DNA from 3 places in the Desulfitobacterium metallireducens DSM 15288 genome. Region 1 is predicted to be linked to each of the others. Evidence: riboswitches for the same ligand, from Rfam matches in the RefSeq annotation. Region 1 holds a riboswitch; each other region holds the start of a gene.
What was found. A riboswitch is a leader RNA that binds a small molecule or an ion and turns the genes downstream of it on or off. The one in region 1 is predicted to bind cyclic di-AMP.

Region 1 (10,977 bases):
TAAAGTCATTCAAGCCGGGGGTGCAGAAGTTACGGTAGTTGCCAGTAACCCTCTATCTACTCAGGATGATGTTGTTGCTGCCTTAGTTAAGGGAGGAATTGGGGCTCATGCATGGCATGGAGCAACGGCGGAGGAATACCATCAACATATTCATCAAGCGCTAGATTTTAAACCGGATTACATCATTGATGATGGCGGAGATCTTGTTTCAACTATCCATCGGGAAAGAAGAGAACTCATTTCTCAGGTCAAAGGTGGAGCTGAGGAAACCACGACGGGTATTCTTCGACTCAAAGCGATGGAACAAAATGGAGAACTTGGATTCCCAATGATTGCAGTCAATGATGCTCAAATGAAATATTTGTTTGATAATCGTTATGGCACGGGTCAGTCAGTTTGGGATGGCATTATGAGAACTACCAATCTCGTCGTTGCGGGTAAAACTGTCGTCGTAGCGGGGTATGGCTGGTGCGGTAAAGGTGTAGCTATGCGGGCCAAAGGTCTTGGCGCTCGTGTTATTGTTTGCGAAGTGGACGCTATTAAGGCTAATGAGGCTTGGATGGATGGCTTTCAAGTTATGCCAATGATCGAAGCCGCAACTCGAGGAGATTTCTTTGTCACAGTGACTGGAGATAAAGATGTTATTCGCGGTGAGCACTTTGAGGTCATGAAGAATGGCGCGATCCTTGCTAATGCTGGTCATTTTGATGTTGAAGTTAACAAAGATGATTTGAAGGCGTTAGCTAGCGAGACCCGTATTGTTCGCCCAAATATTGAGGAGTTTAAACTCGCTGATGGGAGAAAGCTTTTCTTGCTTGCTGAAGGACGGCTTGTGAACCTGGCGGCTGGGGATGGTCATCCTGCAGAAGTTATGGACATGACATTTGCTCTCCAGGCTCTGTCTTTGTATGCTTTAGCAACACAAGCTGAACCCTTGCCCGTAAAAGTGTATCCCGTCCCTCATGAAGCAGATCTACGTGTTGCTTGTCTTAAACTTGAAGCATTAGGTCTCCAAATTGATGATTTAAGTGAGGAACAGAAATCTTATTTATCCAACTGGGTTCATGGTTAAGCTTAAACGTCATGCTGGCGGGTTATACTAGGATTATCTTGAAGAGAAAGGTCGGATAATCCATTGTTTAAAACCTTATGGCGTTTATTGGTTGTTGTTGTTTTTATCTTACTTATAAAAAATACATTTACTTCTCAAACTCAAGCGTATATTATTTGGCCGGAAAATTCGAATTTCGTCGAACAAGTAAAATTTCAAATGAATCGACTTCAAGAAAATGCCCAAGATTTACCGGCCAATGTTGAAATGGAAATTAAACGCTTGTGGAAGGATCTAAAACCAGGTAATGACGCTAAACTTGTTTAAAATGTCATCTTATACTAAAGAATCAGTTTGACATTGTGCAAAATTCCATGTATCATAAGTTCATATCCAAACTAATTAAAATGATTCTAAAAAAGGAGCGCGATTGAGTTATGGTTGGTATTACAGAAATCGCAGCCCAGAAGGTGAAAGAGGTTATTGCAAGTCAGAATAAAGATAATTCCTACTTGCGTCTCTATGTCGCTGGCTTTGGCTGAGGAGGGCCGAATTTCGGCATGACTCTGGATGAGTCAAAGAATGAAAATGATATTGTAGATGAAGGTTTTGGAGTCACGATCCTTACTGAGGATAAACTGACAGAATATCTTGAAGGTGCAGTTATCGATTATGTAGAGTCTCAGTATGGTGGTGGGTTCGAAATCAAAACGAATAATCCTGGTGGTGGCTGTGATTCGGGTTGCAGCAGTTGCGGGAGTTAATTCATTAAATAAAGAGCTTTTTAAGCTCTTTATTTATTTTGCTTATATGGTGTTTATATTAATCTTTTAGGGTATATCCGCAAATTTGGGGAATATTAGAGATTAGCAGATATTTAATCTTAGGTTAATATTTCTAAACGTATCGTCATGATTGCATTCATTTTTAGAGATTCTCTTGAGTATGAATAGATAGAGGCCAGTTTTAAAGTTTCATATAACCATGTAAAATAGATATAGTATTTATTATTCCTTTGGGCAATGGTGCGTTATTCTAGTGCACGAAATGGCAATCGAAGGCGGGCCTAAGAATCCGCCGAGGGCATACCGATGAAGTTCCTGGTGGTGGCTTACGACGCCCAGTCGAGGGTTGCTGCTGGGAGTTAAGGTTCAGGGGGATCCGCAATGGCATGCGGGCGCTACCCTTAACCGTGGAGGCCTAAGTACGTGGTTCCTTTAGGGGTTACGGCTTGGGGTATGAACCTGCATTAGGAAGGAACTTAGTGCAGCGTAGCCTGCCTTGAGGTGGAAAAGTTGGGAAGGTGAGAGGGACTTGGACTATGTTGGCCGATATAGTTCAGTCTGCCGGAAATTCTTTTCTGCAAAAGAGGCTAGATTGTTAAGGAGTGTCAAGGAAAACTTCTAGAACGATAATCAGTGAGGATTGAAGTGCGGTCTCAGTGGCGATCAAGTTCTGAGTGCTGGTAACACCTCAGGTTAAGAGAAAAGGGAAACCGCCTCAAGGGAAACCTGGGGATCTTAGCGGGAAAACCTACTTGACCTAAGCCGTAATATTTTTTCACTGATGTCCTAAAGCCCAAAGGCACACCTCTCTTATGAGAGGTGTTTTTGGTTTTTAACTTTAAATTACCATAAATTAGATGGAGGAATTTAAGGCTCTTTATCGAATAATAATAAAATAATCAGTTCTGCTGAATTCTGTAGGGTTAGATCACTTGTGAGCTGAGACTACAGAGCGGGGGATTTCCTATGGGGTGAATCGCAAGTGATTGCGTAGGGCTTTACACCTTGATGCCCGAATCCGTCAACTAACCTCGTAAGCAAAGAAAGGTGGATTCCGTTTAATGATTTCATCCTCACGTAAAGTGTGGGTGGGCAGTATGACTTTGTCCAGCGTACTGCTATTCAGTAGTTTAATGGGTGCACATTACCCTGCCCAGGCTGCTGAACCTACGACTAGTTTGAAGACAATAGTATTATCATCAAACTCTGTGTCTGGATATTCAGCTTCAGCAACACGCAACAAAATAATTGCTTCAGCGGGAAAAACTCAGACTAAACAGGCTGAGCCTACTCCAAAAGTCCAAGTTGCCGTAGCTGAAGACAGGAAGGCAGAAGTTGCAAAGACTGAAACGAAGAAAGAAACTGCAAGTAAGCCAAAGCAAGTTGCAAGTGCAACTAAACAACAAACACAAGTATCTCGGAGTAGCAGTACTGATTCTTCCAAATTGGTAAGTAACGCAATGAGCCTTATTGGTACCTCTTATGTATTTGGAGGAACAAGCCGGAGCGGTTTTGATTGTTCTGGTTATACCCAATATGTGTTTAAAGGGTCAGGAATAAGTTTGCCACGTACTTCTTACGCTCAATTTGGAGTAGGGTCTGCAGTTTCTCGCAATCAATTACAACCTGGAGACTTGGTGTTTTTCTCGACTTATGATCAGGGAGCTTCCCATGTTGGAATCTATGTCGGTGGAGGAAGTTTCGTTCATGCCTCAAACAGTGGAGTTAGAACCACAAGTTTATCGGAGAGTTACTATGCTTCCCGTTATATGGGAGCAAGAAGAGTCACAAACTAGTACAGAGGGCATAAAAAGAGAGTAGCAATTTTGCTACTCTCTTTTTATGCCTTTCTCAAAGCTGACTGGGAAGCCAGGGAACTGGTTTATAGCCAGAGCACTCCCCACCGGGCTCGGCAGATGTTAAATTATGAATATAAAAGTCGGTTTTAGTGCACTGCTGGGTTCGCTTAAAATAGCACTCACGGCACAGTTCCACACGATAATTAAGAATCACGTTTCTTTTCCTCCTGAAAGTGCTGATAGATGATTTCGGCAATCTGAGCGGGTAAGCCTGCTTTCTGGAGCTCTTCTAAACTGGCTGTACGAACCTTAGCCGTTGATTTAAAGTAGCGGAGAAGGGTTTGACGACGTTTGGGACCTACTCCAGGGATTCCATCTAATTCGGATAGGATCATATTTTTGGCGCGCTGTTGGCGATGGAAGGTAATCGCGAAACGGTGAACTTCATTTTGGATGCGCTCTAATAAATGAAAGGTAGGCGAATTCTTTTCAACTATAACAGGAAGTCCTTTTTCATTGAGCAAACCTGCTGTTTGGTGATGATCATTTTTTACCATACCCGCAATGGGGATATTTAACTGGAGGGAATGGAGAGCATCAAGAGCAGCACTAATTTGTCCTTTACCTCCATCGAGTAGTATCAGGTCCGGGAGGTGTGAGTTTTCTTGTTTAAGGCGGTTATAGCGGCGGGTTATAACTTGGCGCATTGCTGCGGTATCGTCCATATTGGCCATCGGATAAATTTTAAACTTACGGTAGTTATGGCGATTGGGCTTACCGTCCAAAAACTGAACCATGCCAGCAACGGTGTTTGTACCCGCAGTATTTGAAATATCGAAGGATTCAATGATACGGGGAGCAGAAAGATTTAACGATTTCCCCAAATCATCTAAAGCTTGCAGGTTCTCTTCGATATGTCGCACCTCAAGTGTAATTTGGTCATGCAACGTTTTTTTAGCATTTTCCATCGCCATATGCACTAAGTCGCGTTTCTGTCCTTTTTGGGGAGCTAGGATCGGAAAGAGCCGAGATAAGAGCGTAATATCAATTGGCGGAACAAGGATTTCCTGAGGAAGGGTGATCTTGTCTGTGTAAAATTGAGCTACGAAGGAAATGAAAGCTTCTTCTGGGTTTTCAAAGAAAGGAAAAATAAAGTTGTCTCGGGATAACAACTTGCCTTGACGGAGGTAGAAGACTTGAATACAGATTTGATCTTTAGTGACAGAATAACCTAAGACATCCCGATCCACAAAATCGTTGAGGGTAATATTTTGTTTTTCACCGACTTTTCGCAAATCGGCGATTAAATCGCGATATTCTTTAGCCCTTTCAAATTCTAAGGCCTCTGCAGCATCCTGCATCTTCTGTTCGAGTTGAGTAATTATTTTATGCTGATCTCCTTTTAAAAAAGAGGTTACTTCTTTACGCATTTGTTCATAAGCACTAGATTGAATGTCTTCAATACACGGACCAAGACATTGATGAAGATGATAATAAAGACAAGGCTTGGACGGAACATGACGACATTTGCGGAAGGGAAATAGTCGGTTTAGCAGACGAGAAGCTTCTTTAGCTGCAGTTGCATTGGGGTACGGCCCAAAGTATTTCCCGGATCCTTTTTTTACTTTTCGTGTCACCATAATTCGAGGGTGTAACTCTTCGGTTATAGCGATAAAGGGGTAAGATTTATCATCTCTTAAGAGAATATTATATTTCGGATTATATTTTTTGATAAGATTACATTCAAGGACAAGGGCTTCAACTTCAGATTCCGTGAGAATTGTTTCAAAATCAGCGATTTGGCTGATCATGAGTTGAGTTTTGCCATTATGAGAACCTGTAAAGTAGGAACGAACTCGATTTCGAAGAATTTTAGCTTTACCGACATAAATGATTTGTTCGGTTGCGTCTTTCATCAAATAGACTCCAGGTTTCTCAGGTAATAAACTTAATTTTTGGCGTAAAATCTCCATTATCTCCACACACCTCTCTATCATTCTAGTGGGTGAAGTGAACGGATGCAAGTTTTAGCCTCCCCCATATCATAACGGCGGAGGTTTATTCGTATATTATTAAGAGGACACTCTAAATTGATGGGGAGGGATGATTATGCCGAATTCCTGGGGACGTCCCCCGCGTAACGATATGTGGCAGGACATGCAGGCTTTGGCATTTTGGGTATTGATCATAGGTGTTGTGGGATTATTTATCTTTCCTAATTTTTTTAAAGATGTTTATTCTCGTATAACCGATCCAACCAAAGCAGTTACCACAGATACGGGTAATTTGACAAGTGATTTGAATAGTTACGGCTTAGAGCTAGATTCGAGCAATCTTACCCAGGATACCTCAAGCATACTTAATTCAGGATATTCTTCTAATGTGCTCACAGGACTATATGGGAATAAGAACGAGGTTTCGACGGGTTATTGGGTTATCTTTGTGTCTGATGGAGAATTCAACCAGCTTTCAGTAACGAATGAAACCTATACTTTTCTGACCAATTTGATTAGCAGAGATACCAAGGCTGACCTTAAAAATACAGTAATTCTTGCCGCGAATGGGCAAATACTTAAATTTACGGTGAGTGAGGAAGTTTATTCAATCATAACCAATATGGCCGTGATTGATACTCGAACAAAAACATGATGAGATGTAGATTTAGTCAAAGAGCAATTTTGCACCGGCAGCAAAGAGAATTAAGCCTAGAATTTGCCAAGGATTCCAGGGTAAGCGTTCAACTCCGAGCCAACCAAAATGGTCGATGATGATGGCCGCACCAACTTGTCCAATAATTATAGCTGTGGTCGCATTACACACGCCGATTTTAGGAATACTGAAAGCCACTAAGCCAATAATTAGAACACTGAGAACTCCGCCAAGATAAAGATACCATGGGATTGAAACCCAGTTATATTGAATGATAGGTACGCGAAAGACGAGAACAGTGATGAAGGCCACGATAACACCGATGAGATGAACTGCAAAAGTTGCGGCTAAGAGATGCGTTTTTTGCTGAAGCACGGAATTTAAGGAACCTTGAATGGCCATCGCTATTCCCGATACAGCTGCAATAAGAAAGGGAAATGATAAAAATTTTGCCATAAAAAACCTCCTGCTTAATTATTTGAATGGATGGACAAGTTCTCCAACTTCGACAAGAACTAGCTTGTATTCGTTTTCATCGGAAGGGGGAAAATGAAGATGTAAAACAATTAAAAAAAGAGGTGGCGTCTCGTGGATATTGATTATAATCTTGTGCAACGGGCCCAGATGCTACTCACTCTTGATCACCCTCTGAGTCAAGTTAAAGATATCCTGCTTCGTGAAGGATATCCTCAAGACCAAGTTACCGAACTTATTGAAGCCACAGAAGAGGTGCTCAATTACTTAGTTCCACCTGAATATGATGAAAATAAAGTGGGAATTGACATTCTACACCCTGGTGAAAAGGCTCAGGACAGGAAACCTTCTGTTGACATTCTGATTGATAAGACAAATGGGAGACTGAGCTTGTTGACTCCGCAGTATCAGGAAACGTGGCGAGTTGCCAATGAAGTAAGAAAGGCAATCAAAACACAAAGAGCAATTTATGGTAGTTATCTTCAGTAGAAGTGTAACGTTCATTCTCTGAAACTCGGCGGAAGCCGAGTTTTCTTTTATGGTTCTACTTTGTCACTAAGGTATATTATTTTCGTCTATGTTATAAATTATGTTATAATTTTGAGAGATTAGAGGTTTAAATGCACTGCGTGGATGCGGTGCATTTTTTCAAAGAAAGGGTGGATCCCGTGGAGTTCAAGTATTCCGTTTGCCCTCATGATTGTCCAGATACTTGTGCTTGGAAAATAGAACTCAGTCAAGGTCGAATTCAAAGAATTATGGGAGATCCTTTACACCCTGTGACGCAAGGGGTGATTTGTGAAAAGGCAAAATATTATGTAGAACGGATTTATGGATCTGATCGTGTTCTTTTTCCGATGAGGAGAAGTGGACCCAAAGGAAGTGGACAATTTGAGCGAATCTCGTGGGAAGAGGCTATGAATGAGATTACGCAGAGATGGCAAACCTTGATTGATAAACACGGAGCAGAGTGCATTTTGCCCTATTCATATGCTGGGACAGAAGGAATCATTAATAAAGCCAGCATGGACCGTCGATTTTTTAATCGGCTGGCTTCAACTCAGCTTGAAAGAACGATTTGCTCAGCGGCAGGTAGCGCCGGGTACCAAATGGCCTATGGTGCGTCTCGAGGAGTTAACCCGCTTGAAACGGTAAAAGCACGCTTTCTGCTTTTTTGGGGGATCAATGTCCTGGAAACAAATTTGCACCAAGCCATGCTGGCGAATCGAGCCCGTCAAAACGGAGCGAAGATCGTAGTTATCGATATTCACCTAAATAAAACAGCCAAATGGGCGGACGAGTTCTATCAAATCCTTCCTGGATCAGATGGGGCCTTGGCACTGGGGTTAGCCCACGTAATCGTGCGCGATGGGGTACACGATTTAGCATGGATCGAGAAGTATATCCAAGGCTTTAAGGAATTCAATGAGGAAATTAAGAATTATCCACCTGAGCGTGTGGCGAAAATTACGGGTTTAACCGAGGTGGAGGTTGTTAAGTTAGCGCATGAATATGGTGAGGCGCATCCCAGTTTTATTCGAATCGGCAATGGCTTTCAGCATCATGAGAACGGGGGAATGTCGACTTGGGCGATTGCTTGTTTGCCTGCTCTTACAGGAGCCTGGAAGGATCAGGGAGGCGGTCTGCTTAAATTTAATTCGGGTTATTTTCCCTTGAACAAGGATGCGGTTGAACGTCCTGATCTCTTAAAATCCTCTCCTCGAGTCGTGAACATGAACCAATTAGGAAGGGCTTTGACGAACCTGAAGCCTTCAATTTATGCTCTTTATGTTTATAATAGTAATCCGGCTGCAGTAGCCCCTGAACAAAAATTAGTTTTGGAGGGACTAGCACGGGAAGACCTCTTTACGGTGGTTCATGAGCAAGTATGGACGGATACTGCCCGTTGGGCGGATCTCGTTTTACCTGCAACAACTCATGTTGAGCATGCAGATCTTTATGTAAGTTATTGGCATGGTATTTTACAATGGGCTGATCCAATTATTCCTCGTCAAGGGGAAAGTAAACCCAATATTGAAGTATTTCAAGAACTGGCTCAACGAATGGGATTTCAGGAGGCGTGTTTTCAGGAGACGACAGAGGATATCGCCCGCAGTGCCTTAATGACATCAGCTTTGCAGAAGCAAGGCATCGATTTAGAACGTTTAAAAGCTGAACGGTATATTCCGCTTGAAATGGAAGAACTTCCTTTTATCGACCATAAGCCAGGTACACCGAGTGGTAAGATTGAGTTATATTCTGAACGCGCTCAGGTGTTGGGACTGTCGCCGGTTCCTACCTATATTCCCCTTGTGGAAGGCCTAGAAACAGAAGACCTCGAACATCCTTTAATGTTAATTTCTCCGCCTCACCATCTTATTCTTAATTCGACCTTCGCCCAAATCGAGAGTGTTCAAAGTCGCTGGAGAGGCCCAGAACTGGAGATTCACCCTGAAGATGCGCTTGTTCGTGGTATTCATGAAGGAGACGAGGTTGAGGTATATAACGATCGCGGAAGTTGTCAACTCAAGGCAGTTGTTCGTAAAAGTGTTTTACGTGGTGTTGTTGTTACCCTCGGAGTATGGTGGCCACGGGATTACGAAAAAGGCATTGGAATCAATGCCTTAACGCCTAGCCGTCTGGCAGATATGGGAAATGGCGCAACCTTTTTCTCGAATAGAGTAGAAGTAAGGAAAGTATATGAATGATTTAACTCTTAAAAGCCAATTTTTTAAGGCCTTTCCGGCACTGGCCCATGCACCGTTTCGGTGGTTTTGGTGCGGACAAATTATATCGGTGATCGGAACGTGGACTCAAAATATTGGGCAAGCCTGGTTGGTTCTTGAATTGACCAATTCACCCTTTTTGCTCGGATTGGTATCAGCGATGCAATTTCTCCCCATGCTTTTATTGTCCTTACATGCAGGGGCTTGGATAGATCGAATCTCGAAACGTCACATCATTATCTTGACGCAAACCATCTTAATGATTTTGGCTTTTGCCTTAGCGCTATTGGTAGGTACAGGGCTGATTCGGTACTGGATGTTACTCATTTTAGCTTTGATCCTAGGGGTAGCGAATACGGTAGATGTCCCAGCTCGTCAATCCTTTGTCATTGAACTTGCGGGTAGAGAAGATCTAACGAATGCCATTGCTTTGAATTCGGCTATTTTTAACGGTGGCAGGATAGTTGGTCCAGCCATTGCAGGAATCATCATGGGGGCTTGGGGGCCAATGTGGTGTTTTATTATTAATGGGATAAGTTTCATTGGAGTTATTGGCATTTTGAGATTTCTTCCCTCCATTCCCCAGAAAACTAAATCTGTTTCCAAACAGGGGAAAGTTTGGCCGGAAATTAAAGAAGGGTTGTCTTATATCCATAAGACGCCTACGATTTTGCTATGTATTGCGCTTTTGGGCTTTATGAGCGCAATAGCGATGAATACAAATGTACTCGTTCCTATTTTAGCTAAAATGAAGCTAAATCAGCAGGCGTTAGGGTATGGGTTGTTAATGAGTGCAATGGGATTTGGAGCACTTGTTGGCGCGTTAACAGTTGCAGTTAGAAGCGGGAGTAAGCCAAGGTGGGGAACTCTATATACAGGGGCAACTGGATTAGCCGTTTCTTCCATTTTACTCGGACTTCAGTCCAACTATGGGGCGGCAGTGATCATGCTGGTTTTCATGGGCTGGTCGATGATTACGTTCTCGGCCTCAGTCAATTCGATGATCCAATTAACCGTCGCGGATGAATTTCGAGGTAGGGTGATGAGTGTTTATTCTCTTGTCTTCGGAGGAATGACCCCTTTTGGAAGTTTATATGCAGGGACTCTAGCTCATATCTGGGGAGCGGGAGTTACATTTATCGTTAGTGGAATTCTATCGTTGTTATTTCTGGTCGGAATCGGCTTCCAATTAAAACGCCATAAGGGGGAATTAAGGTGATTATTGGAGTGCTCTCGGACACTCATCTTAGGACAGGACAGACTCTTCCTACGCGAGTATGGGAGGAATTATCTAAAGTCGATCTTATAATTCACGCGGGTGATATACTAAATTCAGAAGTACTAATGGATCTTTCAAGTCTTGCCCCCGTTGAGGCTGTGCGCGGGAATTGCGATGGCTGTGAGTTGGCTAAGCTACCTGAACAAAGAATTCTGATTTGTGAGGGGAAAAGGATAGGTTTGACTCACGGTGCATTTGGCCCAGGAAAAACAAC
Region 2 (10,977 bases), 640 kb from region 1:
CTTCCATATTGAGCAGGTTGGATATAACGATCGATTAATGGGGTAACACAGTTCATGAGGAGGATTGAATAACAAACACCTTCTGGGTATCCTCCGACGAGCCTAATCAAAACTGTGAGCGCACCTGCCCCTGCAGCAAAGATAAGCTTTCCTTTTCTCGTAATTGGCGTCGTAACCATATCCGTGGCCATGAAAAAGGCACCGATAATAAGGCCACCGGCCATCATATGAAAAAGCGGGTCCCCTGTAAAAAGACCTTGCGGGCCGAATATCCAGGTAAGCGCTCCGACGGTAGCAATCATCACAACTGGGACTGTCCAATCGATATAACGTTTATAAATAAGGAAAAGCCCGCCAAGAACAAGTAGGACAACTGACGTCTCGCCAATACTTCCATTTCTAAACCCCAAAAACATAGATTTATACATTTCCGTTTGGTTTCCGAAAACTTGGATCAGTGCACCGTAACCATCCTGTTTCAATATGTTCAAGGGCGTAGCACCCGTGATTACATCCACTTTGGGACCCATATTAGTCCATGTTGTCATCAATACAGGCCACGAAGCCATTAAAACAGCTCTCCCAATATGGGCGGGATTAAAAATATTAAAACCCAATCCACCCATTGAGTGCTTAGCGATGACGATCGCCACAAATGACCCAACAATGGGAACGAAAACAGGTACTCCCGGCGGTAAGCACATAGCCAGAAGCAATCCGCATAAGAAGGCACTGCCGTCGCTTACCGTAATTTTCTTTTTCAATATTTTTTGGGTGATTGCCTCAAAAAGCACAGCGGATAGACTCCCAACAGCTAAGGTCACGAATGCCGACATGCCAAAATGGAAGATGGCAAAAATTACGGCTGGCAATAAAGTGAGAGTAACCGTCCACATAATCTTTGAAATTGAGGTGTTATCAAATATATGCGGCGACGAAGAAACAATCATTTTCTTCGATTGCTCATCAATAACGATCTCAGTGCTCATTTTTTTGCCCCCTTCAGCGCAGACATCTTTTTTGCATACCGAATAAAATGGACAATTTTCCGTTTTGCTGGACAAACATAGCTGCAACAGCCGCATTCCATACAATCAAGCAAATGATACGTATCAAGAGCTTCATCAAAAAATCCTTTTTCACTGAGAATACTGAGCATACTCGGATTTAGACCCATCGGACATCCCTCGACACATCGTCCACAACGAATACAAGGTGATTGCGGGCCAGAGTTGACTTCATTTTTGCTTAAAGCAAGGATTCCATTTGTTCCTTTAATCACAGGGACATCGATTGAATACTGAGCCATTCCCATAAAAGGGCCACCCATAATAATTTTATCAGGTGCAAATTTGAATCCACCACAGTGGGCTATAGCATCAGAAAATAGAGTTCCAATTCTCAAAAGCAGGTTTTTAGGTTCCTTGATCGCGCTGCCACTTACCGTAACAATTCTTTCAATCAAAGGAATCCCATTTCGGACCGCATCACAAACAGCGACAGCGGTACCCACATTCTGGACTACGACTCCGACGCTTAACGGTAGTTTCCCCGATGGTACTTCACGATTCAGTAGTGTTTTGATCAACATCTTTTCTGAACCGTGTGGGTATTTGGTGGGAACCGCTACAACATCGACCTGTGGGTCGTTAAAAGCGTCTCCTAAAGTTTTTACGGCATCTAATTTATTATTTTCGATGCCAATGATCACATGGTTAACCGCTAGGATTTTTTTGAGGATAGCTACGCCTGTAACCACACGCTCCGTATATTCAAGCATAATACGATGATCTGCAGTTAAATAAGGTTCACATTCTGCAGCATTAATGATCAATGTATCGATAACACTATCCTTGGGAGGAGTAAGTTTAATGTGAACGGGAAAGGTAGCACCGCCTAATCCAACAATACCTGCATCTTTAATAATATCAATAAGTTCATCATGATTTAGGTTTTCCCATTCGCGTTTAGTTGGAACACCTTCTGCCCACTGATCCAGACCATCATTTTCAATGATAATAGCAAGACATTTCCCTAGGCTTGGATGAGGTTGATCAGAAATTTCCACAACAGTGCCTGAAATAGTCGCATGAACATTGCTTGAAACGGCACCGCCCGCAGAGGCAATAAGCTGCCCTTTTTTCACAGTATCCCCCTTTTTCACAATAGGCGTACAAGGTGCGCCTATATGTTGACGAACTGGGAGAATCACTTTCTTTGGCAGCTCAGGGATTTCAATAGCTTTTCTTTCTGTTGCTGTTTTGTGGGTATCAGGATGAATACCCCACTTGATTTTTCCAAACAACTTTACCACTCCTTTCTCTTCATTGAATGACTCTTATAATAATAGGCTTCTCTGATTGTAGCGATGAATCAAAGTGTTTGACTCCAATTATCGCTAACAGAGCAAAGAGCACCCCTCCCAAGATCATCATTAAAGCTGTTGAAATCATGAATTTTAAAGAAAAATAATAGCCAAGGTATATTCCCAGTGCTACCGCTAGTAAGGGCATAATGAATACCATAAAGAAGGCAAAAATCATATTGTTTTTCTTATTCTCAATTAAAACATGTTGACCAATTTTTGTGCCAAGGGTATCGGTAGCTTCGAGAATCATCGCGCTGTCTCCTGGACAAGCACCACAACCGATGCATTCACTATGCCTGCTGATTCTCACCGTGGCATTTTCACCTTTAAGTTCCACAACTATTCCTTCAAGCATCTCACTCATTTGTTCAGACTCCTTTTTCACATTGACAAAAAGAAAATCAAAAGAATCCACAAGAAATCTAAAGAATTATACGGTTTTAGACGGATTACTAAGGATCTTCGAAAACACAAAATTAAATGTAGTAAGAACCGAGTTCACCGTTTGATGAATCTGCAACCACCATAAACACCGGGCTGGTCTTTTTTCCTTGGTCAAGATTAAAGATATGCTAAAGAAATGATCCGAATGTCAATGTTCCCACAATCACATAATGGTTAGATTTCGCGCCGTTTACTTTTCTTACTCGACTCTGGTCATAGTTTTCATGATATGCACCCCCAATCACCTGCATATCCTATTGTTGATTGGTATATTCCTTAAGTCCTCCAATGAGATAATTAGTGCTTCTACATTTAAAAAAGACTTCCTGCAAGAAAGTAACATTTAATTGCTCAAAAAATTTACATTACAACATATTAATGATACGAGATGAATCAGATAAGATTGGACAATTTTGAGAAAAAAATGAGCTACGATTAATCATGAGGATTATTTAAATAGCGTGTTAATCCATCTCTTTATAAGGAGTTAGACATTAATTTGATAAATAACAAAAGGTTATTTATACTTTGTATACAAGACAAAAAGGAAGATGCGATACAATGTAGGCAAATATCCGTAAATGGGGAAATAGCATGGTGAAAATATGATTTAAAAGAATTGCTTGCCCAAATTCCCGATGAAAGAGGCAATTATCAAGTAGATTCTAAAAGAGACGAGAGTTGGTTCAGTAACAATTCCGTCTCTTTTTACACCTTCACAATAAGAATGCAAAGAATAGCCCGCAGACAGGAGGATTAAACAGAATGACAAATCGCTCATATCTTTGTATAGACCTAAAGTCATTCTATGCTTCGGTCGAATGCGTGGAACGGGGTCTCGACCCTATGACCACGAATCTGGTTGTCGCTGATCCTGAACGGTCGGATAAGACCATATGCCTTGCTATTACTCCGACGATGAAAGCACTAGGCATCCACAATCGCTGTCGGGTATTTGAGATACCGAAGAACATAAAATATATCATGGTCGAGCCGCGAATGCAGAAGTATATTGACTACGCCGCCGAGATTTACGGTATCTACTTGCAATACATCTCAAAAGACGATATCCATGTGTATTCCATCGACGAGGCTTTTCTTGATGTTACCAGTTACCTTTCACATTATGGACTGACTGCCAAGGAGATGGCGTTAAAACTCATGGCAGAGGTTCTTAGAAAGACCGGCATCAGAGCGACCTGTGGTATCGGTACAAATCTTTACCTCGCCAAAATCGCTCTTGATATAACGGCGAAACACTCGCCGGATTTCATCGGTATTCTTGACGAAGAGTCCTACCAAAAGACGCTTTGGGACCATAAACCCATCACCGATTTCTGGCGCGTCGGTGCTGGAACGGCACGACGCTTGGGGCAACGCGGTATCACAACAATGGGACAGGTCGCTCATGCTGATGAGGATATGTTTTATAAGATATTTGGCATTGATGCCGAGCTACTGATAGACCATGCTTGGGGACGTGAGCCGACGACCATTGCGGATATAAAAGCCTTTAAGCCGAAAACAAACTGCCTTACCAGCGGGCAGGTTCTCATGCGGGATTATACCTTCGATGAGGGCAAACTGATTGTGCGGGAAATGATGGACTTGCTCTGCCTTGATCTGGTAGAGAAAGAGCTTGTGACGGCCTCCGTGTCCTTACAAGTCGGTTACTCTAACGCGCTCCGTGCTGACCCGGCAAAAGGAACGGCATCGCTTGCAACCCCATCCAGCGCCGATAGGGTGCTGATTCCTGCGGTTGTTGAACTCTATGAGCGAATCGTTGATAAGAGTAAACCCGTCCGGCGCATTAACATCTCCTGCAATAATGTGGCAGCTGAAACGGGATACCATCAGCTCAGCCTCTTTGATACGCAGGACGAAGCAGTGGAACGCAATCATAAGGTTCAAAAGGCCGTTCTCAGCATCAAGAAGAGATGTGGCAAAGATGCTGTTCTGAAAGGAATGAACTTTGAAGAAGCTGCCACCACGCGTGAGCGGAACCATCAGATTGGAGGGCATAAGAGTGGCAGCAAGTAGACCGAGAGCTAAAATGCCCGTATCCGAGCGGGCAAAGCAGTTTATGCCCTTTGCTGCCGTAAGAGGTCTCAATGAGGCTCTGGCGAAGAAAGAGCGTGATCTTGGCATTGTCCAGAAAACGGAGCTGTCCGAGGAGATGGCGGACGAACTTAACGCGAAGCTTGCCTTGCTGCAAAAAGGCAGTATTGCGACTGTTACCTATTTCTGTGATGGTGAGTATCGTTCCATAAGCGGTGAGGTATTACTTTTCAATGTGGTTAACCGCATCTTGCGCATCGCTGATACGAAAATTACATTTGATGACATTCTGGACATTTCAATGGAAGAAACAGCTGAAGAAGATTCGCGGCATGGAGTTTTATGATGTGACCAAGGTTACAATTCATAAGTCGGTTTAGTGGCTAATAACACCTATTTATTCAGTGCTACATCTCAGGTTTAAGTGATAAATACTCATACAATAAACCTCCTAAAAAAGGAGGTTTATTGTGGTATAATATGTCACACGACTATTATGATAAGAATTTTAGTCAGAAGTATTTGAACATTTAGAGCTAAATAGAATTTGATAAAAGTTACATTCCCTCAAGCATATCTAAATGAAATGCAAGATATTACGGAGGCTTTGAAAAACAGAGCTAACAAAGGCTCCACCTAAAAAGGACGTACGAAATTCAGGATTTCGTACGTCCTTTTATCGTTTAATAGCGACGGGCACCCAGATAATGTGATGCGTAATAACTTTCGTTCAAGCTATTTGTAGTCACACCACGGCGGGGGTTAGCGGCATGAACGAAACTCCCTCCACCGATATAGATTCCCACATGGGAAGCTCCAGGTCCATCGGTGTTGAAAAATACCAAGTCACCAGGGGATAAGTTATTCCGGCTCACGGAAGTCCCAGAAGCAAATTGGGCATAGGAGGTACGGGGTATTGAAATTCCCGACCCACGATAAACGTATTGTGTAAAGCCTGAACAGTCAAACCCGCTTTGGGTCGTTCCACCCCACACATAAGGCGTTCCGATCAAGCTCATAGCGTGATTGATAAGTGATGAACCATTAGATCCACGAGAAACACTAACGTTCGTAGCCCCTGAAGTTTTCGGTCCTTGAAGGACGACTTGTGTAACGGGTTGTTTTGTAACTTGCTCACTCGTTACACTGCGTTGGACATCATGACCATTTCTTTGTTCATAGGCATAAGTAACTACTTTTGATCCATTGCTCCCTGGAGTGATGACTTTCGTTTGGCCGCTTCGCAAACTCGAATCCGTTTTGGTTTCGGTATTATAAGGTATGTCTTGGGTTTCGGTGTATGTGCCTTTGCTGATCACAGTGAGATACGGTGTTGTATCCACCAATTTAATCACTTGACCGGGTTTTAACGGACTACTCTCGGTCATCCCCGGGTTTCCTGCGAGGACATCTTTAGTTAACATATCATTCTTACGAGCAACCAACCACCAAGAGTCATTTTTTTGAACCGTATACTCCTTGGTGGTGAGATGGCCATCGATCAGAAGTTGCAAGGTCTTATCGAGGGGTTGAATTTCCGAGGGAGAAGCGTCCATCGTCTCAATCGTCACCTTTTCAACAAAACTCACCGAGTCGATTTTATTTTCGGAACTCGGATCGGCAAAACTGTCCTTGTATTGTTGGAGCAAGGTGTTTGCCTCATCTTCATTTGCTAAAATAGCAACCGTAGTGCCATCAATTTTCAGGGCAACTGCGTGTTGGGTTGCTGCTTCAGTGGTTTTTTGATTGGAATCAACCAATAAGGCATAGGCAGGGGGATGGGCAAAAGCGAGGGATGATCCCACCAATACGATTGTGACAATCAAGGCTCCGCCGATAAACTGAGGAGACTTCCACGGAATACGTTTGAAAGAGACGTCTTTGAGAGATATCTTTTTCAGAGAAATCTTCTTAAAGGAAATACCTTTGAGTGAGAAACGACTGAGAAACACGATTACACGTTTGAAGCTCTGATTACTAAATTTAAACATTTGCCACCTTTTGAGCTTACGAGGTTAGTTGACGGGTTTGGGCACAGGTGTAGCCCTACGCACCTAACGGCACGATACACCCCAGTACGAGATCCCCCGTTCTGGAAAAACCAGATTCAGCTTCTATTCTTCCTTTCTTTATGTATTTAATATTAATATTCTTCATAACTTGGCAATATCCTGTAAAATTCGATTTAGTAAATAGTGTATTTTATTTCCAAGATTTGATACATGGTTTTTTACAATTTGGCAAGGAAAATAGATGCTTTTGTCGAAATTATACTCCACTAAATAAAAGTGGAGGTAGGATAATGAAAAAGTTTGATGAAAGTGCCGCAATCAATATGTTCTCTGGCTATGTTAGTAAGGGCGAAGATATTTTAAAGAATCCAAGCAAGGTTGAAGAAACCATAAAAAAGGCCTTGGAAAAGGCTAAAGAAAGTAGAGGCCCACTTGATGAAATATGGCATGATCTTCAGCTTATGTTTGGAATAGCAGGTGATTGGGTAAAAGGGAATTACAGAGAAGTACCTGTTGGATCTATCGCGGCTATTATTGGAGCATTGCTTTATTTTATATCACCAGTTGATCTGATCCCAGATGTAATTCCTGGAGTCGGTTTAATTGATGATGTTTTTGTACTTTCGATAGCCATAAGACAAGTAAGGTCAGATTTACGAAAATATGAACAATGGAAGAATGCATGAAATTTTAGTAGCCATACTCGATGTCATTCGTCATGCCGATTGGATTATTGACGTGGGTCCTGAGGGCGGTAGCAGAGGCGGTCAGATTCTTTTTAAAGGAACACCGGGTGACTTGAGAAACTGCAAGGAGTCAATTACGGCAAATTACGTGTAAAATACTTTCTATTTTGATGTGGAACGCAAATATTGTGTTCCTTTTTTTCTTGATAGGGAAGCATATCCTATTATGATTTAGGTCACCCTTCAATCGCTTTAACATAGATGTTTAAATAAGCAATAAAGGGAAAGCACTGCTCGGGAGCGAAATTAGGAAGTAATGGCACTATGGACCGGGGAATCACCCCTGATGGGAGGATGAATATGCCAAAAACACGAAAAATGTTAAGTGACTGGAACGCGCCGTATATTCAGTCGCTTGTGAAATTGATTAAAACGCAGAGCAAGTCAACACTAGCGCATTGGGCGGTTGATTATGCCGAGGGAGTTATATTGCCGCTGTGGAGCAAGCACTACCCAGACGATATGCGTCCGCAAAATGCGCTAAATGCCGCTCGGGAATGGCTTGCCGGGAAAATCAAACTACCAGAGGCTAAGAAGCAAATCCTCGAGTGCCACGCGGCTGCCCGCGAAGCCGATGGGAAGCCTGCTGCGCAAGCCGCCGCAAGGGCGATCGGTCAGTGTGCGTCGACGATTCATTCAGCACGGCACTGTATCGGACTCGCGCTCTATGGTGCGATAGCAGTTTCATATGACACTCTCGGAACCAAGGTTCCGTGGGAGCAGCTAGAGCAATGTGTCGCCGTTGAATGCGGGCGTATGCTTGATGCACTCCGTGCCGTAGCCGTTGATGATGAGCCGAACCCGGCAAAAATTGACTTGAAGTGCTGACATCGGCAGAATAACACGCGGCAAACGCGAGGAAACTTGAGCAAAACGGTTCAGAGTGATGATTGAGGAAGCTGCTACACGGGAATGAAATGGTGCGAAAAATGACCGGGTTAATCGTGGCTAGAGTAAACCGTGCTGTAGATGCGCTAGAAAACTATAAGTCATCAAGACCTATCGGTGTATGGGTACGGAGCCTTTTACCTTTGCCTATGCAGAGTATTTAACTCCTTGAGTTGTTAGGTGCTGGTGTTTTCTTAGTAAGATTAGCGAAATTGATTGAGAACTGGAGAGGTATATGAATGGATTTTGGTGAAGTCTTCAAGGATATTTCAGCGGGAATTTTGGTTACCGATGCAGATTTTAATGTGGTCTGGGCCAATACCTTCGAGGAAGATTTTTATGGAAAACCCGTGATGGGGTTGTGGTCTGTTGAGTGTCATAAGGAAGAAAATCGCCAAAAGATTGCCGACTTTGTAGCCCGGTTTAGAAGCGGGGAATTAAAATCCTTTACAAAGATAGCCTTTGGGATGGTCATTACCTATAGTAGCTATTTTAAGGACGGGGAGTTTGCCGGAATGGTTCGAACCCGGATTTATTTGCCCGAGGGAGCGGATGCGAAGGAGACTGCTCATTATCCAAAGTGAAATAAAGTAACACAAATAGATGGAAGGGCCTGGGTTTAATCCCAAGCCCTTCCAATGTTTTGCCTTTCAAAAGTGATTTGGTAAGCAAATTAAAATGAGGATATGTCATTTAGAACCGCTAAGAAATGAAAATCAAAGATAAAAGGCCTTACGTCGAGTATATGAATCCAACTAAAAACAAACCTGACACCGTATGAAATACGATGTCAGGCTGCATAAATTATTAAAAACGAATCAGCCGCCAGAAGTATCCGGGCGCGTTGATGGGCTGTGAATTTTCTAGAGGGACTTCGAGAACGGTCTGTCCTGCTTGTTCGATTTCTAATGTTCCAATTGCTTGATTAGCTTTGATCGGTAATGGGTTTTGAGTCATATTGATGGAGTACGTAAGCTTCATCCCCGGATAACCAAAGATTTGGACCGGTTCCGTTGCTTTTAAAGGGCTGCTGCTGTGCCAAGCCGTGGTGATTTGTCCAAATCCTTCAGCCGGTTCGGTTAAGGGATAGAGTTTAAATTGAGGTCGGACCTGGTCAAGGATTTTAGCATTGGCATCGAGAGCGCTTTGAAGGGATTGCAGTGTTTTTTGCCCTAAGACCGCTCCAATAATATAATGAGTTTGACTGCCGACTTTTACAGGTGTTGCCGACACAAAATTACCGCCGGCGACTGTCATGGAACCCGTTTTAATCCCGACGATTCCATGCTTGCCAAGCATGGAGTTCACATTATAAACCGTTCCTGCAACAGGTAGCGTTGCTTGCGGCATGGCCACGATTTCACGAAAGATAGGGTCTGACATGGCAGCTTGAGCAATTTTGATCTGATCGACGGCATTGCTGACCGTTGCTGGATTAACCCCGCTGGCATCCGCATAATGAGTTTGCGTCATACCGAGGGCTTTTGCTGTTTCGTTCATTTTGTCCACAAAGGCCTGATCCGAACCGGCAACCCATCGGCCTAAGGTATCAGCGATGTTATCACCGGATGGAAGCATCAATCCTTCGAGCATTTGCTTTTCGGTGAGTTGTTCTCCTTCAGCAATCTTTAAGACAGAATGCCCATTATTTGCTCCCTCTTGATAACCGGCAAAATCCTGAGCACTCATCGTTAAGGTGGGGCCTTCTTCACCCGGTTTTAGGGGGTGTGCTTTTAAGACAAGATAAGCGGTCATGATTTTAGTTACACTGGCAATCGCAACTGGAGATTGATCCGAAGTGGAAGCAATGACCCCCAAATTCTCTGTACCGACGGCAGATTCGCCTTGATCCGGAAACGATACCGAAAGCTGACCTGGCAAGGTGATGGATTGGGTGGTAGCTTTGGCGTCAACTGGAGGGACGGGGCGAGTAATTTGAATAGATCCCCCTACGACAAGCAATACGACCAGAAGTGAAACGAGAATTCCTTTGATCGGAAGGGGCGGCATTTGAGGCCGTTTCGTAGTGGGTGGGGTCGAGGGAGACTGAGTCATAAGAAGACCTCCTATGCTAATAATGTTTAATGGTACATGTACAATTCTAATTGATAATGCACAATTCGACAACGCATTTGCCGAATTTAGCTGCGTCCATATTTTGGATAAGGACGTCGATCATCGAGCCACTTTAGCACAACTTCCAAAGTTCATAAACCTTTACTTTAACTATATTATACAAAAATTATTAAAAACTAAATGAATGCGGAACAGAGATACAGCAGATCGCTTCTGAACAGCAAAAAACTCAAATAAATAGCACCGCTCCTGTAGATACCAGAGCGGTGTTTCAGCATTCACCATGCCTGTAATCGTCCCAATTGAAAGAACATATGGAAATTAGAGGAAATGCGTGAGGATTTGCCGAAAGACATTATAGAGATTGGTATGATTTATAGGCTAA
Region 3 (10,977 bases), 660 kb from region 1:
ACCGTTTCGCGATGCTCGTTTTTATCCCTCTTGAGGACTATAACCATATGGAGAATAAATCTGTAGAACTTGCAAAGGATCAAGTCCTTGTCTATTCGCTACGAGGGAATATTCCAAGTGATCGGATGAACATCAACGGTTACGAGCTTACCCTTAAAGAGCGCCTTAACTCCATGTTTTATGAGGGTGAGGACACAGCAGTGCTTGCGAACAGTTATTACATCGTGGTTAAAGATATTGAGACAATAAATCAGGTTTCACTCGCCTTAACCGGAAACGAGGGGTATAGTAAAGACCCATCTGATCAAGGAATGCTATCCTATAATTATGGCTTCGATGTAAATGGCGACAAAGACACCCAAATCGCGTTGACGAGATCTTTACAAAAGGAACTCCAAACGATGGGAATCAAAGGATATGTTAATGGAGCCGAAAGTTCACGGGCGAGCTTCTACGCAGTTTATGGGGGCCTGTTCTTCCTGGGTCTTTTCTTAGGGATATTGTTCATCATGGCGACGGTGCTCATTATCTACTATAAGCAGATTGCTGAGGGTTACGATGACAAGGGGCGCTATGAGATCATGCAAAAGGTCGGTATGAGTCTTGACGAAGTAAAAAAGTCGATTCGAAATCAGGTTTTGACCGTGTTCTTCTTGCCCTTAGTCACGGCAGCCATTCATATCGGGTTTGCTTTTAAGTTGATTACACGCTTACTTTCTGTCTTTAATCTGACGAATATCCCTCTCTTTGCACTCTGGACGGGAATAACGCTCCTTGTCTTTGCCGCATTTTATGCGCTGGTCTACGCCATAACGGCGAGAACGTATTATAAGATTGTGAGTTAGCAGGGGGCTATTTTCATCTTATTGGGAGGAATTTAAATATGAAATTGGAATAGAGAATATAAGATAACTAAGCAGATTTATAATATTAGAGATGAGGTGATGAGATTGGTTGGCGTTGCTTTATTCCCCATTCTTCTTTGGGCCATTGGCTTAGTCGTTTTTTACTTCATCATTAAAACTGCGGTTAAGAACGGTATTGCAGAGGCACACCAGAATTGATTGAGTCAGTTAAGGCAATTGAACGCAAATTGGATAGCAATGATATCGATAAGTAGCTTTTCAGATATTTTGACATTTCTTTTAGCCAACCTTCAGAATCTAAACGACAATAAGTACATGAATTCTATTAAAAGAACGTATTTTTTTTAATATAACCTGCTAAACGTGAAATACTATAAGCTTAAGAATGAAAGCGAATAATATGCATATGAGATCATGAAGAGAGTTTTTGCTTCATTATGGAGTGTGAAAAGAGTTGACCTATCTTACTCCTGCAAGCGCATTAGTTAATCGTCTAGAATCACTCATCGTACTAAAACATGTAAATGTTGTCCCTATGGACGATATCCATAGGAAAACGAGCAGATCTCATTCTTCTTGAGCTAAATCCTTTGGAGAACATTGATAATATGACGACCCAATTAGGGGTGATGCTTCAGGGAAGATGGTTCTCTCAAAAAAGACTTGAAAAAATTCTTCAAGGGATACGCGATCATTACAGGGTTTCAATTGTTTAATGTAAAAACAGCCAAACTTAGTGAATTTGAACTAGCAGAGTATTGCTGGAGCAAGGCCTGAACAGAAGGTTAAAAACATGGGGTGAATAAATAACCGGTTAGAGTGGTGTACACTTTAACCGGTTTTCTTTAATGTAAAATTGTCAGGATGCTTATAAATTGACCATTTTCCTATTAAGGTTCTTTCGTAGTCTGTCTAATCAGGGCTAATGACTTGTTATGGATTGCGCTCAAACTGAGTAAGCCACTAATTGCCCCTATTAAAGCGATAAACATATCCCAGTGGGTATCCCAGATATCCCCCTGGAGTCCCACGAATGCTTCTGCTCCACCCGCAACTAAGGCAACGAATCCCTCAGCGAGCTCGTAACTCGCACTTACTCCGAGGACTAAACCAAGAACTAAGATTATCGTCAATTTCATATTATTAAGATCTAACTTTCGCAGCAATATTTCCCGGATAGTCATGGCTCCGGCTAAACCACCAATAAGATGAGCAAATCGATCGTAGAAATTTCTTCCTGTATGAAAATAGTCTTTAAACCAGTTAAATAGGGGAACTTTGCCATACCCAAAATGCCCGCCGATTAAGATGATTATGGCATCTAAACAAAGAAGGATATAAACGAGTGTAGTCAGACGAAACGTGTTATAAGTATATATAATAATAATTGTTCCGAAAATAACAGGAATAACTTCGAGAAACCAAATCCCGAGTTGATCCGCTTTAATCACCGACCATATAAACATAATTAATAAGATCAGGAGAAGGTAAAGATGAATCTTGGGTATAGATTTTAATTTAAGCATTTCGGCTCCTTTGAATTATTGTTTTTTATTAGAATGGTCTATTTGCTAAAATCCATACTTATCTATGTGGCAGTAATTTTGGACATTTAAGGGGTGTTAGAGGAGCACCTTACAAAAAAAGTACGTAGTAGCATAAGGTATAACTTATAAGTTTAAGACGCAAAATAGAGCGAAACAAATAAATCAATGTAAAAAGGAGAGACAAGTATGGATGAACCTGTTGTTGCGGGGAAATCGCCTATACCAGTAGAACTCAAGAAGGGTGAAACGTATTATTATTGCACATGTGGCAAAAGCGATAATCAGCCATTTTGTAACGGAGCCCATCAAGACACTTCATTTACACCTATGGCATTTACTGCTGAGAAAGATGAAACAGCGTACTTATGTGCTTGTAAGCACACCAAAAACCCTCCATATTGTGATGGTTCACACCAAAATCTGTAATAAATATAAACTTGCAAATTGTACTCCGAATTTCATTGGAGTACAATTTTTATGCATAAAGTGCCTTCCGGAAATGAATCAGTCACGATCTGGATTTGCCAAGTCGTGACTGATTTTCTGCTAAAAACGAAGGATAATTTGACTTATTTCTCCGCGTTTGTTATCACGTTATTCATCAACTTCTTCACGGCCACCCCCGAAAACTAACAGGTTATCGACTGGTATATGTTCCCGAATGTAGTCTGTCAAATCAGTATCGCCAACGGATACACCGCCGCAAAGCTTATGGCAAGTTTCCTCCTTTTTTCTCCAATCACTAATATTTCTATAACCCTATTTTAGCTATTGACCTTAACTGTTTGAATTTCTCGATGTGGATAGGTTACACTTAAATGGACAGTTCTCTTGAGGCCTAGTAAACTTAAAACCAATATTGAAAGACGAGGAGATTGCTATGATCAAGCGGGAACGAAGATCATTTACAGACGAATTTAAAAAATCAAATGGTTCAACTTTATCTCAATGGTAAACCCAGGGTAGAATTGACCAAAAACAATCCGTTAGCAATAGCGGTGGCAATTGATGGTACGAACATGGCTTATCTGATGAGCTAACTTTACAGGGGGGAAAATAAAATGGATATAAAATTTGATCCAAATAATGTTGTTATTAAACTCTGTATGATGGGGATTAATTTAGAAGATAGTGGAAACATTGAAGATGCAACCACGATGTTTAATAAAGCATGGCACGAAGCAACAGACGACTATGAAAGATTTATTGCAGCTTATCATTTCGCTCGTCAACAAAAGAGTATTACAGACAAATTGGAATGGATGGAAACATCATTACGGTGTGCACTAAATATAAATGATGAAAATGTCAAAAGTGCATTCTCAACGTTATATTTAAACATTGCCAAATGTTATGAGGAATTGTGTGATTCTAATAATGCAAGTAGAAATTATGAATTATCAAATTCCTATAAGGGTGCGCCTTCTGATAAGGGACCATTTTATCATGGAACAAAGGCAGAATTGCAAGTTGGTGATTTACTGACAGCGGGGGGTAATTCAAATTACAAACCTGAGCTTAAAATGAACCACATTTATTTCACTGCTAACGCAAATGGCGCAGGACTTGCAGCAGCATTAGCAAAAGGAGAAGGAAGAGAACGCGTTTATAGAATAGAACCAACAGGTGAATTTGAAAACGACCCAAATGTTACGGATAAAAAATTTCCGGGTAACTTAACACGTTCTTATCGCTCACAAGAACCTCTAAGAATTATTGGTGAAGAAACAGAGTGGACGAAACTGACAACGACCGAGCGACACAAATGGCGCGAAAATTTAGCCAAAAACAAGGGCGAGATTATTAACTGAGCATAAAGCAAAGCACCCTTTGATTTTATAGAAGTTCTCGCTTGAGTTTGATTGGCCGAGTGGTTCCTAAACGCAATGGGACGTGTTCAACTTTAACATCCGTATGTTCGAGCCCAAACCATTTCACAGGGGAAACCGTAATTTGCTTTATGCTGAGTTTAAATTGCATGATTAATCGTTCATATAAAGGAAGGTTGGTATCATGAGCAAGTTCTTCACGGACTAAAACAAAACAGAAATCCCCAACGTTACGATTTACTACATTTGTAGAATACATTTGCGGTTGTTGTTTTAGTTCGTGGGATTCCATTAGATCTGTAACAACTTGTCTTAGATACGTGCTCACTTTTTGTTCAACCCTAAATCCTAAGCGCAGTTGAATTTTGTAAACATAATCGGTTCCAAAGTTTTCTACGGTGTAGGCCATTGTCCTTGGTTCATCTGTTACCTGTACATTTATAAACCAATAAACTTCTGCTCTTTTTGGCCGCTTATCTAAAATCGAATAAATGATTTCATTATCTATATGCCCTGATTTTGATTTGCTGGTTAGATAAACCAAATTCGTGGCATATACTGGAATATGTTCATCTTTTCTTAGATTATCAAGCTTAGAAATATAATCTTCCAGTGAAACTTCTTTCGTCACGACTTGTTCAAGCTGTGTCGCTTTTAACCATAAAAACATCAGAATTAAAATGAGAGAAGCAATAATCACAGTTATAAAACCGCCATGAAAGAACTTTACGGCACTTGAGACGAAAAAAGCAGTTTCCAATACTCCAAAAATGATAACCATGAGGAGTGCGAGTACCCTGGATACCTTTTTTTGAAGAAGGTAATTGAACAATAAGATTGTGGTCATCAGCATCGTAATTGTAATAGCTAACCCATAAGCCGATTCCATGTGTGTCGATGTTTGAAAGAATAGGACCACTCCGATACAAGAAATCATTAAGAGGAAATTGACGATCGGAATGTACATTTGCCCTTTAGACATCGCTGGATAGTTAATTCTTAATCTCGGCAGTAGATCTAACTTAATGGCCTCTGAGACAAGGGTAAAGGATCCGGAAATTAAGGCTTGGGAAGCAATAATAGCTGCTAAAGTAGCAAAGACAACACCAATGATACGAAAATTATGGGGCATTAGTTCAAAGAACGGATTAAAGTCCATAATATTTTGTAGCCCCTGATTATCTTTAACCTGTAACAACCAAGCCCCTTGACCAAAATAGTTGAGCAGCAAGCAAATTTTAACAAAAGGCCAAGTTCCATAAATATTTTTTCGTCCTACATGTCCTAGATCCGAATATAACGCTTCTGCCCCTGTTGTAGCCAAGAATACACTGCCCAAGATTGCAAACCCGACTTTATTTTCGTCACTAAACAACAGTTTAACTCCATAGTAGGGAGAAAATGATTTTAAGATATCAAGGTTTCCGAAAATATGTATAACACCTAGAATCCCTAACATGGTAAACCATAAAATCATAATGGGTCCAAATAATCGTCCTATGATCTCCGTTCCCGTTCGTTGTATGAGGAATAGGACACAAAGAATAATGATGGTAATCAAAATAACAGTGGATTGGCTAGAGCCAAAGCTATTCGCATAGGCCGGAATCCCTTTTAAACCTTCCACAGCAGTTGTGACGGTAACTGCCGGAGTTAAAACACCGTCAGCTAAAAGGGCTGCTCCCCCAATCATAGCTGGAACAATCAGCCAGCCACCCATCTTTCGAATCAATGAATACAGTGCAAGGATGCCACCTTCTCCATGATTATCTGCTTTGAGTGCAATTAGGACGTACTTAATCGTGGTAAGTAAGGTAAGAGTCCAGAAAATAAGGGAAAGGGAACCGTATATAAACTCATTGGAAAGGGATTTTAATCCACCATTCCCTTCAACTAATGCTTGCATAACATATAAGGGTGATGTACCAATATCACCATAAACAACACCGATTGTTACGAGCATACCGGCTAAGGTTAATGGCCGTTCCTTGTAGATATTTAATGCTTTTTCCATTATTTTGTCCTTCATTCCTTCATATCAATTTATCAGTGATATTATTGAATAAACAAAATGATCTTCATGCAGTTGCCGTTAGGCTGCTGTATTACTTTTGAAAGTGAGTTTTTTCAGCGTATTTAGTAAATACAGTGTGGGGGGTAATACAGAGTGCGGTTTACCTATGACAGATTAAACTCCGGCAATGCCTTCCTTAAAATATTGGCGAACCATTCAGAGCGACCTTCAACGTTTGAGCAGTCTTACTCAAGTAGTCCGCGCATGAAGTTTTCCCGATTAGCCACAAGTTTATTATTCTCTTCCTTTTATAACTTTTAAAATGAATTCCATGCTATTAGCTTCCTAAAAAAGAAAAACCCCATTTGGGGTTAATGTCAAAGTGTATAACAAACCAAAGGGTATGGTTTGCTTTTAACCCCCTTTCAACGCTTACGAGGTTAGCTGTCGGATTCGGATTGAAAGGAATAACCCGTCACATTCAGTGATTCACCCCATTTGGCTAATTGATAGCCCAGACTTGGTTCCCCCGCTTCCATAGAATTCAGCGCTGGCTTTATTCAACTTCTACTCATAATAATCCCTTTATATTGGATTGTATAGAACCGAATTTGAATAAAAACCTTTCAAATTCTCCAATAAGGCCTAGATTTTACTGGAATTTCTTTCATTATTAGTAACGTGCATTATATCTGCATTTTTCTTTCATGTGCTTAACCCGAAATCATTAAGTTCAACTTTGATTGACATGTCTATTCAAGACCCTTTAATAGTTCTCCAATTATTCGGATTCTTCAATTATACAACTGTTAAGAATTGTTCCTTCCGAGGTTGCACATCGTACTTATGTAGCGGAACAACCATTTGGCGATACATTGTTCCCATTATCCTCCCTATAATATCTTGGGATTTACTTTGATTTTCTCTTGTTTTCATAGAATTCCTAACTTACCTAAAAAGCTCATCACGGATAAAATTCGCATAGAATGCATAATTCAGAGAAACTGAGTATGGCAAAGCCAACGTCTGCTATTTTTAATATGTTGGCCGTTGTAAACCCACTATACTCACGGTGGTAAACCTCCCATGTCTAACAGGGTCAAGATTAACACATCTGCCCTAAATTCCTTCGTTCCACCTATCCATGATTGGGTGTCAGTAATGCTACAAAACCGAGTCTTTGCTCTAATGGATAATATGTTGACTGACTACCAGCTCTTTTATCTTGTTAGATTACTATGATTTGGGTACATTCTGTGGTGACGCCTACCAACAGAACTGCTTATTTGCACTTTCTGTTACGCTGCTAAATACTCAACGGGACGATGGATGTCTTTAATTAGCTTTTGCGGGTCGTAGTCTATGCCTTTCGTTAATATTGCATAGAATACCCGAATCAGTTTACAGCTTAAGGCGATTAGCGATTGTTTCTTTTTGAGAGGATTCTTGTTTCTTGTCGTGTAATACTTATGTATCTCTGCAAACTCTGTGTTGTTAGAGACTAGTGGCATCACCGCTTGAAATAGAATTGCCCTCAGTCGCGCTCGCCCCCGTTTGCTGATCGTGGTCTGTCCTTTGTGCTTGCCTGAGCTGCTTTCTCGCAAGGCCAATCCGGCAAGTTTTTGAATCTGCTTCGGAGAATTAAAGCGTCTAATGTCTCCAACCTCAGAGATAAAACCAGCTACTGAAACCAGTCCCACACCTTTAATTTCAAGTAGCTTTGCTACTTCTGGTATTTGACTGCACAAACCATCAATGACCTCTGTGATCGCTTGATATTGTGCTGTTTTATTATGATAGTCTTGGAGTAATAGCTTGATTTCCATTCGGGAACAAAACTCTCCTTCGGTGCAACCAATGCTCTTTTGAGCAGCTTCATACAGGCTCTTAGCCCTTTTCATACCCACTGCCCTCAGTTTGTTGTCCCTCCAAATTTGGTTTATTCCTTCTGCTCCAAGTTTTTCAATATCGCTGGGTAGAGGGGCTTCTTGCAGCACCAGCATGCTACTTGTGGCATCAAATTTAGCAAACACCGTTTCATGCTCGGGAAAGTATATTTTTAGCCACCGCTGGATGCGATTTTTATGCTATTCATATCCTTTGTATGCGCATTCTGCAAGCCGTAGCTATTCGCAATTCCGCATAGATCCCTTCCGGAATGTAAGGCTCATTGAATCTGCCCTCGATCACCAGCTTAGCGATTGTTTTAGGATCCTTGGCATCCGTTTTGCTCGGATGATTGTCATCCAGTTCTTTACTACGTTTTACGTGAAATGGATTGACCAGGACTAGCTTAATGCTTTGCTCTTTAAAATATGATGCTAGATTGAACCAGTAATGGCCGGTTGGCTCTGCGCCTACTATTATGGAGTCCTTATGTGTCTGCCTTTTTAGCCGTTCAATCCATGCGTAGCAGTCTTTGAATCCTTCTGCAGTGTTTGCAAACTTGAATACTTTCCCTAGCTCTACTCCTCGCCAGTCGAAAGCTCTGGCATAATGAAGTTCGCTTGCGATGTCCACTCCAATGACAATACTACTTTCTGAAAGTTGATTTAGTTTCTCGTTTTGTGTAAAATTCATCTGGATGACCTCCGGTATTTTTTGATTGGATTCTGTTGGCCAACAGTGTGTCCTCTCAAAGCTTAACGTGAGGTCATCTTTTTTTCAAAGCTCATTTTTTCTTGTTACAGGAATGCTACAAATCGTCTTGAGCCATCCTGAAGAAGCTAATTAAACATCATGGCAAGGGGATTTGAGTTCACAGCAGACTGCAATTGATGGTCATCAATATGGGTATAAATTTCTGTTGTGGCCACGCTCTCGTGTCCAAGGATTTGTTGAAATGACCGAATATCAACACGTCCATACTTATACATTAACGTCGCGGCCGTATGGCGCAGCTTATGGGTCGAGATAGTTTGAGGATCAAGCCCTGATGCAATAACATTTTTTTTAACAATGTTTTGAATAGCCTTGGTTGTCAACCGCTGTTTGTTTCGTGAAACAAACAAAGCTTTGGTTTGCACATCAAGGCTATTTCGTATTTGAAACCATATATTGATCGACTTCTTGGCGGCAGGGGTTAAGTAGATTTTTCGTTCCTTGTTTCCTTTGCCGATCACGCTGAGCACATCACTATCTATCTGGTTTATATCCAGGCTTGCTAATTCGGATAACCGCAGTGCGCAGTTAAGAAATATAGTGATAATGCAATGGTCGCGCGGCGATTTTTCACATTGGATCAACAGTCTGACGGAATCCTCCAAGGTAAGATACTTGGGAATTCTTTTGGGTAGCTTGGGTGTTTCCAACTCTTCGGCAATGTTGTTATCAATAAGATGAACTTTTGTCTTTAGATACTTCCAAAACTGTCGTATTGCGATTATTTTCCTTGCCCTTGTACCGGCAGAAGACTTTAATTTCGTTTGACAATGGGCTATGAAAGCGTACATCTCGTTAACGGATACCGATTTAATGAATTCCAAGGTTACCAATGAGAAGTCGCTATTGATTAAGCTAATGCCTCGGGAATTAAGAACATGCTCAAAGAACATAAGTAAGTCTGTACGGTATTCTTTTATAGTGCTTTCAGACCGACCTCTAATAACTATAAGATATCCTAGATACTGCTCGATAAGCGGACAACTTTTGTTTGATTGCATAGTAATCATCTCCTTACCAATAGTCTTGACCTATTTAGCAGGAGATAAAGTGATTTTAGCAATAACAACCAGGAGTTATAAGAATTCGCGGAAGTAGGATGGAAAGGGCACTAGTCTAGTTCAGAAGTTGGAAAAACGGGGGGATCGCAAGAGTGCTCCCTTTCGTGTATGTTTTGTACGGTGCTGATTTAAATGGCAATTGTAATTAAACAAGTCATTATTATTCATTCATCTGTAGGTTTGCCCATTTGGTCGATGCGTTATCATCGACCATTTTTACGAGTATTCGACATTAGGATAATGTTAACATGCTTATAGATAAGTTTCGAGGAGAATAAATATTGATGTGATTAAATTATAAATTTCCTTGGCTTTTAGCAATAATGTGAAGCACAGTTGGTTTTTATAAAATTATTAAAAATTGATAGGTCAGTAATATATCTTTAGGCGAGAGGGAGTATTGAAATGAAGTATGATTATAAAAATAGATTGAGTGTTAACCGAGAGCGTTCATCAACGGTAAAAAGATCCGCTCAAATTGATGAATTTTATAGCGACAGATCACGTGTACTATATTGTTCATCGTTTAGGAGACTTCAGCAAAAGGCTCAAGTTTTTTCTTTAGAACCAAATGCAAGTGTACGAACAAGAATGACTCATTCACTTGAAGTTTCTGATCTGGGAAGAACTTTATCAAATGGCATTGCTCAACGCTTATTTAACAAAAACATTATCTCGATTCGTTCTGTGCCTTATATAGTCGCTATTGTTGAAAATGCCTGCTTAATACATGATATAGGGAATCCTCCATTTGGGCATTTCGGTGAGGCAGCTATTCAGGACTGGGCAAGAAATAGTTTACCAAAGTTACCTACAGAAGTAATATCTCAGAACACTAAATTCTCTCTACTCATGAGTGATTTTGAAGAATTTGACGGAAATCCTCAAGGCTTTCGTACAATAACGAGACTACACACTGAACGCGATGAGTTTAGTTTGAATTTAACATATGCAACTTTACTCTGTGCTTTAAAATATTCCAGAGCGGCAGGTGAGGAT

Region 2: another riboswitch for cyclic di-AMP. It lies ahead of DESME_RS09000 (C40 family peptidase); the one in region 1 lies ahead of DESME_RS06020 (C40 family peptidase).
Region 3: another riboswitch for cyclic di-AMP. It lies ahead of DESME_RS09085 (KUP/HAK/KT family potassium transporter); the one in region 1 lies ahead of DESME_RS06020 (C40 family peptidase).

The regions. Positions count from the first base shown of each region.
Region 1 covers NZ_CP007032.1:1,236,556-1,247,532, forward strand. Annotated here, with positions in the region: gene DESME_RS06005 (adenosylhomocysteinase) at 1-1,072, shown strand, start outside; gene DESME_RS06010 (hypothetical protein) at 1,136-1,378, shown strand; gene DESME_RS15880 (HesB/IscA family protein) at 1,489-1,815, shown strand; cyclic di-AMP (ydaO/yuaA leader) riboswitch at 2,764-2,891, shown strand; gene DESME_RS06020 (C40 family peptidase) at 2,898-3,632, shown strand; gene uvrC (excinuclease ABC subunit UvrC) at 3,839-5,659, opposite strand; gene DESME_RS06030 (hypothetical protein) at 5,745-6,284, shown strand; gene DESME_RS06035 (DMT family transporter) at 6,297-6,740, opposite strand; gene DESME_RS06040 (hypothetical protein) at 6,873-7,247, shown strand; gene DESME_RS06045 (molybdopterin-containing oxidoreductase family protein) at 7,427-9,466, shown strand; gene DESME_RS06050 (MFS transporter) at 9,459-10,703, shown strand; gene DESME_RS06055 (metallophosphoesterase family protein) at 10,700-10,977, shown strand, end outside.
Region 2 covers NZ_CP007032.1:1,876,466-1,887,442, reverse strand. Annotated here, with positions in the region: gene DESME_RS09025 (RnfABCDGE type electron transport complex subunit D) at 1-989, opposite strand, end outside; gene rsxC (electron transport complex subunit RsxC) at 986-2,305, opposite strand; gene DESME_RS09015 (SoxR reducing system RseC family protein) at 2,325-2,732, opposite strand; gene DESME_RS16435 (IS3 family transposase) at 2,661-2,897, shown strand; gene DESME_RS09010 (Y-family DNA polymerase) at 3,578-4,852, shown strand; gene DESME_RS09005 (YolD-like family protein) at 4,839-5,216, shown strand; gene DESME_RS09000 (C40 family peptidase) at 5,554-6,861, opposite strand; cyclic di-AMP (ydaO/yuaA leader) riboswitch at 6,860-6,993, opposite strand; gene DESME_RS08995 (YkvA family protein) at 7,173-7,568, shown strand; gene DESME_RS15915 (excinuclease ABC subunit A) at 7,561-7,722, shown strand; gene DESME_RS08990 (putative immunity protein) at 7,929-8,456, shown strand; gene DESME_RS08985 (hypothetical protein) at 8,756-9,100, shown strand; gene DESME_RS08980 (D-alanyl-D-alanine carboxypeptidase family protein) at 9,324-10,571, opposite strand.
Region 3 covers NZ_CP007032.1:1,896,974-1,907,950, reverse strand. Annotated here, with positions in the region: gene DESME_RS09105 (ABC transporter permease) at 1-845, shown strand, start outside; gene DESME_RS16280 (DUF6019 family protein) at 945-1,064, shown strand; gene DESME_RS09100 (DUF2238 domain-containing protein) at 1,757-2,392, opposite strand; gene DESME_RS09095 (CDGSH iron-sulfur domain-containing protein) at 2,600-2,839, shown strand; gene arr (NAD(+)--rifampin ADP-ribosyltransferase) at 3,475-4,224, shown strand; gene DESME_RS09085 (KUP/HAK/KT family potassium transporter) at 4,250-6,256, opposite strand; cyclic di-AMP (ydaO/yuaA leader) riboswitch at 6,671-6,816, opposite strand; partial or broken gene DESME_RS09080 (IS110 family RNA-guided transposase) at 7,555-8,836, opposite strand; gene DESME_RS09075 (tyrosine recombinase XerC) at 8,983-9,918, opposite strand; gene dgt (dGTPase) at 10,384-10,977, shown strand, end outside.